2 regions of the Frankia sp. CcCS3 genome follow, and region 1 is predicted to be linked to the other one. Evidence: riboswitches for the same ligand, from Rfam matches in the RefSeq annotation. Region 1 holds a riboswitch; the other holds the start of a gene.
The links. A riboswitch is a leader RNA that binds a small molecule or an ion and turns the genes downstream of it on or off. The one in region 1 is predicted to bind thiamine pyrophosphate.

Region 1 (4,483 bases):
AGGTAGGTGAACTGGAAGCCGGCGTCGCGCAGCATCTTCTCGGCGTCGGATCTGCTCAGGTTTGTCAGCAGCGGGACCTCGGTCCCTCCGCCGGACAGGGAACGGAACGCGAGGATCCCGAGCAGCAGGACCAGGACGGCCACGCCACCGACGACGACCGGGATGAGCCCCCGGGAGCGTGGCGATGCGGCGGCTCGTCGCTGCCCGCGCCCGCCACCACCCCCCGAGATAGGCCGTGGCGGTCGGGGAGGGCGGGGAGGCGGATCGATAGAGCGCGCCGGTGCCTGGCTGGCCCGGCCCGGCACCGGCGAACGCGCGCTCCGCGGCGGCCCCCGCCCCGGCGCCCTGGGAGTCGTCGTAGTCCTCGGCCTGGAATGGCTGGGTGTACCCGGGATCCCGAGCCCCTGGAGGCCGCTCGGCCAACCCGATCCGTTCGATCTCGCCGGTGAACCCGCTCGGGTAGGCGTCCTGCGGGGGCAGGAACGGCTCGATGCGCCGCAGCTCCGCCAGCAGCGCCGCACCATCGGCCGGCCGGCGCGCCGGGTCGCGGGCGGTGGCCCGGAGAACAAGACCGTCCAGCTCGGCGGGAATGCCCTCGATCATGGTGGACGGCGCCGGCACGTCGCCGTGGACGGACTGGTAGGCCACCGACATCGGGGTGGCGCCGCTGTGCGGGAGCTGCCCGGTCAGGGATTCGAAGAGCACCACACCGGCGGCGTAGACGTCGCTGCGGGTGTCGGCGACGCCGTGGGTGACCTGCTCAGGGGCGAGGTACCCGACAGTGCCCATCACCACTCCGCCGGTGAGTGCCTGGGTGGGCTGGCTCACCGGACGGGCGAGGCCGAAGTCCGCGACCTTCACTTGGCCGTCGTCACCGAGCAGGATGTTCTCGGGCTTGATGTCGCGGTGGATGATGCCGGCGGCATGCGCGGCGCCGAGGGCTTCGATCACGGGCTCGATGATCTCGATGGCCTCGGCGACCGGGAGCCGGCCCTGGGCACCCAGGTGCTGGCGCAGCGACCGGCCGCGCACCAGCTCCATCACCAGGTAGTTGACCAGGCCGGCGGGGATGTGGTCGGAGCCCTGGTCGAGGACGGAGACGACGCGCGGGGTGTTGAGCCGCGCCACGGCCTTGGCCTCGCGATGGAAACGGGTGACGAACTCCGGGTCGTGATTGAGAGTGGGATGCATGACCTTGAGGGCAACGAGCCGGTCCAGCCGGTTGTCGTGCGCGACGTACACCGTCGCCATCCCGCCGACGGCGAGCCGTTCCTGCGCCGTGTAGCGGCCGTCGAGAAGCCGACCTATGACGGGGTCGGCCACGGTGGCATCCACGAGGGAGAGTTTACGATCGTTGCCGAAGGATGCCGCTACCGGAGCCCCGCGAGGTTAACCCGGATACGCCGTTCGAGCGAGAAGTACCTCGTCGCGCAGCATGGTGTCTACCGGATGAAACCCGGATGCCCACATTGAATCGGCTCCCGAGGTCGAGATGATCGTCGACGGGCGCAGATCGGCGTCGCGGCGGGACACCCGAAGCCGCGGCCAGGGAGCAGCGGTTACACTGTCGATTGCTCCGGGGAGCCCGCGGACGTGGGCTGAGAGGCCGGCCAGTATCCCGTCGGCGACCCGTATACCCGATCGCGGTCATGCGCGCGTGGGGAGGATGAAAGATCGTGCCGCAGCACCCACTACGTCCTGCCGGCTCCCGTCCCGGTGATTCTCCTCCCGATGGTTCCTGTCTCGGCGGCCTCGCCGGTGAAGGTGCCTCCTCCGGTGGCGACGCCGACGCCGACGCCGACGGCGGGGGTGGGGGCGGTGGTGAGGCCGGGCACGGTGCCGCGGGGGCGGACGATCTCGTCATCGCCGGGCGGTCCTACGGCAGCCGGCTGCTGATCGGCACCGGGAAGTTCGCGAGTCACCAGGTGATGCGGGACAGCCTCGTCGCCTCCGGTGCCACTATCGTCACCGTGGCGCTGCGCCGGGTCGACATCGGCCGGATCGGTGACGGCGACATTCTCGACTTCATCCCGCGGTCGATGACCCTGCTGCCCAACACCTCGGGAGCGGTGGACGCGGCCGAGGCGCTGCGGCTGGCCCGCTTCGGGCGGGCGGCGACGGGCACCGGTCTGGTCAAGCTGGAGGTCACCCCGGATCCGCGCACCCTGGCGCCGGATCCGGTGGAGACCCTGCGCGCCGCCGAGCTCATGGTGGCTGACGGCTTCACGGTTCTGCCCTATTGTTCGGCCGATCCGGTGCTGGCCCGCCGGCTGGAGGAGGTCGGCTGCGCCACCGTGATGCCGCTGGGCAGCTGGATCGGCTCGAACCGCGGGCTGCGCACCCGGGACGCGATCGAGGCAATCGTGGCGAGCGCCGGGGTGCCGGTGGTGGTGGACGCCGGGCTCGGGGTGCCCTCGGACGCGGCCGAGGCGATGGAGATCGGCGCGGCCGCGGTGCTGGTCAACACCGCCATCGCGGTGGCCGCCGATCCGGCGCGCATGGCGCGGGCCTTCGCGCTCGCCACCGCCGCCGGCCGGCTGGGTTTCCTGGCCGGCCGAGGGGCCGCCGGCCCGGCCACGGTGGCGTCCGCCTCCTCCCCGCTCACCGGGTTCCTCGGCGCCCACCCGTCACCCGCGTCGCCCGCGCCCTCGGCGTCCCCGGTACCCGTGCCGGCGGCGGTGGTGGGCGAGGCGTCCAGGTGAGCGCCCCGCCAGGGGAGTTCGCGCGCGAACTTGCCGGTCACGACCTGGCCGGGCTGTCCGCGATGTCGCGGCGGGCCACGTCCGCCGAGGTGGGCACGGTGCTGCGGCGGGTTCGGCCCGGATCCGGCGGGTCAGCCACTCCCCGGATCGGTCTCGCGGAGCTGGCGATCCTGCTCTCACCCGCGGCCACCGCCCGGTTGGAGGAGCTGGCGATTGCCGCCCGGGAGGCGACCCTGCTCCGGTTCGGTCGGGCGGTCCGGCTGTTCGCCCCGATGTACGTGTCGAACGCCTGCCTGTCGTCCTGCACCTACTGCGGCTTCGCCAAGGGCCTGCCGGTGGTGCGCCGCACGCTGGGTATCGAGGAGGTGGTAGTGGAGGGACGCCTGCTGGCCGACCGGGGGTTCCGTCATCTGCTGCTCGTCTCCGGCGAGCATCGCGTCGAGGTGTCGGCCGACTACCTCGTCGCGGTGGTCGAGCGGCTGCGGCCGATGTTCCCTTCGATCAGCATCGAGACCCAGACCTGGTCGGACGACACCTATGCCCGGCTGGTGCGTGCCGGGTTGGAGGGAGTCGTCCATTACCAGGAGACCTACGACCGGGCCCGCTACGCCGAGGTGCATGTCGCCGGCTGGAAGCGTGACTACGACCGGCGGCTGTCCTCGTTCGAACGGGCCGCGCGGGCCGGGGCGCGCCGGCTCGGGATCGGCGCGCTGCTCGGGCTCGCCCCGGACTGGCGCGCTGACGTGCTCGCGCTGGCCGCGCACGCATCCTTTCTCTCCCGTCGCTACTGGCGGACCGAGGTCTCGATCGCGCTGCCGCGCATCAAGCCGAGTGCCAGCGGGTTCCCGCCGGTCGTCGTCGTCGGCGACGCGGAGTTCGTCCAGGCGTACGCGGCCCTGCGCCTGTTCGAGCCGGACCTGGCGCTGTCGCTGTCGACCCGGGAGCCGGCGGTGCTGCGCGACGGGCTCGTCCGCATCGCCGTGACCACCATGAGCGCCGGTTCCTCCACCGAACCCGGCGGCTACACCACGCCCGGCACGGCCCAGGAACAGTTCTCGATCTCCGACGAGCGTTCGCCGGCACAGATCGCCGCGATGCTCGCCGAAACCGGGTACGAGCCGGTGTGGAAGGACGCCTTTCCGCTCGTCGACCCGGTGCGGTGACGGCGGCCCGGCGTCGCGGGTCATCGATAGTCTGCTCGAATGCAGCGAATAGTCGTCGTGGGCGCGGGAATGGCGGGGGGCCGGGCCGCCGCCGAGGTGCGCGCACGTGGTTTCGCGGGAGAGGTGATCCTGCTCGGGGCGGAGCCGCACCGGCCCTACGATCGTCCGCCCCTGTCCAAGGCCGTGCTCTCCGGCCGTATCGACGACACGACGTTGCCCTTCGACCTCGACGGGGTCGAGGTGTGCCTCGGGCGGCGGGCGACCGGCCTGCGACCGGGCACCGTGGAGACCGACACGGGGCCGCTGGACTACGACGGCCTGGTGCTGGCGACGGGAGCTGAGCCGGTAACCCTGCCGGGCGACGGCCCGCAGCGGGTCCTGCGTTCCATTGACGACGCCCGGCGCCTGCGTGACGCTCTGCGCCCCGGCGTCCGGCTCGTCATCGTCGGTGCCGGCTGGATCGGCGCGGAGGTCGCCACGGCGGCGGCAGCGATCGGTGCCGAGGTCACCGTCGTGGAGGCGGCCGCCTCGCCGCTGTTCGCCGCGCTCGGCGCGCAGGTGGGCCGGTGCACGATCGCGTGGTACGCCCGGGCCGGGGTCACCCTGCGCCTGGCTACG
Region 2 (4,483 bases), on a different contig from region 1:
TCGCGGCCGCCGGTGGGGTGACGAGCGTCGGCGGAGCGTTGCTGGGCGGTCTGCTGGTGCCGGGCGGAATCGTGTTCATCGTGCTGGACCAGGTTGCCGGGCTCGGCAAGTACCAGTCCGTGCTGTGCGGGATCGCCGTCGTGGTGCTGGCGGTGCTACGTCCGGCCGGGCTCGCGTACCGACCGCATCGGACGGCTCGCGCCGATCATCAGAGCCGCGTGGATCGGTCGGGTGGCACGCATCGGACCGGTTCTGGGCAGCGAACGCGTCGAGGAGATCACGTGCGACACCCGCAGCCGCCGGACCAGGGCCGGCCGAGCCTGACCCCGCATCCGGTCAACCCGGGCGGAGCCCCGTGACGGCGTTGCTGGCGGTCGACATGCTCGCCGCCGACCAGGGCCGTACGCGCATCCTCGAGGATGTCTCCTTCACCCTGTCGGCCGGCACCATCACCGGGCTCATCGGACCCAACGGAGCCGGAAAGACGACGTTGATCGACGCCCTCACCGGGTTTGCGTCGATCAGCGCGGGCACCGTCACGCTGGACGGTGCCGTGCTCGTCGGACTGCCGGCGCATGAGCGGCTGCGGTTGGGGCTCGCCCGCACCTTCCAGGCGCTGGAACTCTTCGACAGCCTGGAGGTCGGGGAGAACCTGGCCGTCGTCACGCCCCGGGCACCCGGACCCGCGGACGGGCCAGATCCGGCCCGGTCACTCGGGCTCGCCACGATCGCCGACCGCCTGCCGTCGACGCTCTCCTACGACGAGTGGTCCTCGGTGGCTCTCGGCCGCGCCCTCGTCGCCGGGCCGAAGGTCCTGCTGCTGGACGAACCGGCCGCGGGTCTCGACCCGGCCGCCCGCCGGACGCTCGCCGACCGGCTGCGCCGCATCGCCGCCGACGGCATCGCCGTGCTGCTCGTCGACCACGATGTGAAGCTCGTCTTCGACGTATGCGACCACGTCCTCGTCCTGGACGGGGGCCGCGTCGTCGCGCGCGGTCGGCCTGCCGAGGTGCGCGCCGATCCGGCGGTCCGCGCCGCCTATCTGGGCGGTGGTGAGCCGGACGGCGGCGACCGCGCCGGGCCTGCCCCGGCCTCTGCCTCCGGGTCCATGCCTGGCTCCACCCCGGCGCCGGCCCCCGGTCGAGGCGGGGGCGATCTGCTCGTGCTCGACCGGGTCACAAGCGGATACGACGGAGTTCCGGTGCTCCGGGACGTGTCGCTCACCGTCGGTGCCGGGGAGATCGTGGCGCTGCTCGGAGCGAACGGCGCGGGCAAGACGACGCTGATCCGCACGGCGGCGGGGCTGCTGACGCCGTCGAGGGGGCGGGTCAAGGTCCTCGATGACCGGTCGCGCCGGGCCGCGCCGAGCACACTCGCCCGCCGGGGGATGGCGGTCGTACCGCAGGGACGAGGGTCACTCGGGCGGTTGACCGTCCGCGAGAACCTGCGCCTGGCGGCCGGCCGGCGCTCATCCGGCGAGATCGGGCCGGTGTTGGACTGGTTCCCGGTGCTGCGCGGCCTGCTCGACCGGTCGGCCGGAGAACTGTCCGGGGGTGAGCGGCAACGGCTCGCGTTGGCTGTCGCTCTGGTGCGCAGACCGCGTCTGCTGCTGGTGGACGAGCTGTCGTTCGGCCTGGCACCCGGGGTCGCGCCGCAGCTGCTCGCCCTGCTGCGCACGATCGCCCTCGAGACGTCGACCGGCGTGCTGCTGGTCGAGCAGTTCGTCTCGCTCGCGTTGCAGGTGGCCGACCGTGGCTACGTTCTCGACCGGGGCCGGATCGCGCTGTCGGCGAGCGCGGCGGATCTCGTCGCGCGTCCCGAGCTCATCGAGACGGCCTACCTGGGCGGGAGTTCCGGGCCGGCGGTGGCCCCGGACCGCTGAGCTGGTCCGGCGTTCCCCGCCACGCGGAGAAACCGGGGTCCGGCGGAACAGGGCTCTCACGTCGCCCGATGGTGTGGGGCATGCGTCGGATGAACCGGAAGGGGTGGCGAGCGGGCCGGCGGTGTCTTACTGTCGACAAGCGTCGAAGTTGATCGCGGGAGCTCCGCCAAGGGGCTGAGAGGGCGGCTGGGGCCGCCGACCGCAGGAACCTGTCCGGGTAATGCCGGCGTAGGGAGTCTTACATGGTGTCGCGCACCGACCGTTCGTCCTCCTCTGTCTCGTCCTCCTCCTCGTCCATCTCGGCCGCGGCGATGACGGCGGTCTCGACGGGTCCGCTGACGGGCAGCCGCAAGACCTGGCTGGTCGGTGCGGATCCCGATCTGCGGGTGCCGATGCGGGAGATCGTGCTGACCACGGGTGACACCGTCGTGGTGTACGACACCTCCGGTCCATATACCGATCCGGGGGTGACCATCGACGTGCGCCGGGGTCTGCCGGCGACGCGGGACAGCTGGATCGCCCAGCGTGGCGACACCGCGCCGGATGAGCAGCGGACCGTTCCCGGGACCGGGGCGCCCGGTTCTGGGACGCCCGGTCTTGGCGGGACGGATCTCGGCGGGCAGGTGCGAGTGCCCCGTCGGGCGGTGCCGGGACGGCCTTCCGTAACCCAGCTGGGCTACGCCCGCCGCGGTCAGATCACTCGGGAGATGGAGTTCGTCGCCCTGCGGGAGGGTCTTCCCGTCGAGACGGTGCGGGCGGAGATCGCCGCGGGGCGGGCCGTGCTGCCGGCGAACGTGAACCATCCCGAGTCCGAGCCGATGGCGATCGGCCGTGCGTTTCTCGTGAAGATCAATGCGAACCTCGGCAACTCGGCCGTTACCTCCTCAATCGAGGAAGAGGTCGAGAAGATGGTGTGGGCGACCCGCTGGGGCGCGGACACCGTGATGGACCTCTCGACCGGGTCGGACATCGCCCTGACCCGTGAGTGGATCATCCGCAACGCGCCGGTGCCGGTCGGGACCGTGCCGATCTACCAGGCGTTGGAGAAGGTCGGTGGCCGGCCGGAGAAGCTGTCCTGGGAGGTCTACCGGGACACCGTGATCGAGCAGCGCGAGCAGGGTGTGGACTACATGACGGTCCACGCGGGGGTGCTGCTGCGCTACGTGCCGCTGACCGCGCGGCGCAGGACCGGGATCGTCTCGCGCGGCGGCTCGATTCTGGCCTCCTGGTGCCTGGCCCATCACGAGGAGAACTTCCTCTACACCCACTTCGCCGAGCTGTGCGAGATCTTCGCCGCGTACGACGTCACGTTCTCCCTGGGCGACGGCCTGCGGCCCGGGTCCATCGCGGACGCGAACGATGAGGCACAGCTCGCCGAGCTCGCCACCCTGGGCGAGTTGACGCAGGTGGCGTGGGAGCACGACGTCCAGGTGATGATCGAGGGCCCCGGGCACGCGCCCATGAACAAGATCGAGGAGAACGTGCAGCTGCAGCGGGAGCTGTGCCACGACGCGCCGTTCTACACCCTCGGGCCGCTGACCACCGACATCGCCCCCGGCTACGATCACATCACCTCCGCGATCGGGGCGGCGATGATCGGATGGGCCGGTACCGCCATGCTCTGTTACGTCACCCCGAAGGAGCATCTCGGCTTGCCTGACCGGGACGACGTCAAGGCCGGCGTCATCGCCTACAAGATCGCCGCGCACGCCGCCGACCTCGCCAAGGGTCATCCCGGCGCGCAGGCCTGGGATGACGCCCTGTCGGACGCCCGGTTCGAATTCCGCTGGGCTGACCAATTCCACCTCGCGCTCGACCCCGACACCGCACGCGCGTTCCACGACGAGACGCTGCCGGCCCCGGCCGCGAAGTCGGCGCACTTCTGTTCGATGTGCGGCCCGCACTTCTGCTCGATGAAGATTTCCCACCAGGTGCGGGCACACGCGGGCGGGGACGGGCTGGACCCGGCCGGGCATGGCGCGGGCCCGGCCGGCGACGAGGCGGTCACCGCCGGCCTGCGGGAGAAGGCCGCCGAGTTCAACGCCGCCGGCAATCGGATCTACCTTCCGGTGGCCAACTCCTGACCGACCGTCCCGACGGGCTCCTGCCGGTCAGCGGCGGGCCCCGTCGGGCGCAGCGGGCGCAGTGGTCCAGTGGTCCAGTGGTCCATAAAAGATATCTAAAAAAGATAGCTAAGACGATTACTTTGGCGGGGGAGTAACCTCTCAAGAGGAAGTGGAGTGGTTATTTGGGCGATCGGCTCGAGGGGAGGTCTCCGATGAACCCGGACGTGCTGATCGGGTTGGGCGATCATCCGGTGCTGGACTTCGTCAACAGCCTCGCCTTCTCGGCGGACGGCCCGATCGAGTTGATCGCCGATGGGCGGAGCTACCTGCGCTGGCTCCAGCTCGCGGGGCTTGTCGGCACGGCCGAACGAGAGGCGCTGCCTGCTCGGTTCGGGCCCGAGGAGCTCGACCGCATCGCCGTCGCCGCGGTCGAGCTCCGGGAGTGGCTGCGGCCGCTTATCGGCGCCTGGGCGGGCGGCAGCTCCACCGTGCCGGACGAACCCACGCTGTCGCGACTGAATGGGCTGTTGGCCAC

Region 2: linked by a shared signal. The riboswitch ahead of thiC (phosphomethylpyrimidine synthase ThiC) and the one ahead of AC08OQ_RS16445 (thiazole synthase) in region 1 are both predicted to bind thiamine pyrophosphate.

What each region holds. Positions count from the first base shown of each region.
Region 1 is NZ_CDWRCL010000226.1:1,539-6,021, forward strand. It holds gene AC08OQ_RS16435 (PASTA domain-containing protein) at 1-143, opposite strand, end outside; partial or broken gene AC08OQ_RS16440 (protein kinase domain-containing protein) at 586-1,251, opposite strand; TPP riboswitch at 1,568-1,681, shown strand; gene AC08OQ_RS16445 (thiazole synthase) at 1,677-2,702, shown strand; gene thiH (2-iminoacetate synthase ThiH) at 2,699-3,865, shown strand; gene AC08OQ_RS16455 (NAD(P)/FAD-dependent oxidoreductase) at 3,905-4,483, shown strand, end outside.
Region 2 is NZ_CDWRCL010000183.1:434-4,916, reverse strand. It holds gene AC08OQ_RS14930 (branched-chain amino acid ABC transporter permease) at 1-359, shown strand, start outside; gene AC08OQ_RS14925 (ATP-binding cassette domain-containing protein) at 356-1,882, shown strand; TPP riboswitch at 2,027-2,134, shown strand; gene thiC (phosphomethylpyrimidine synthase ThiC) at 2,125-3,966, shown strand; gene AC08OQ_RS14915 (CGNR zinc finger domain-containing protein) at 4,161-4,483, shown strand, end outside.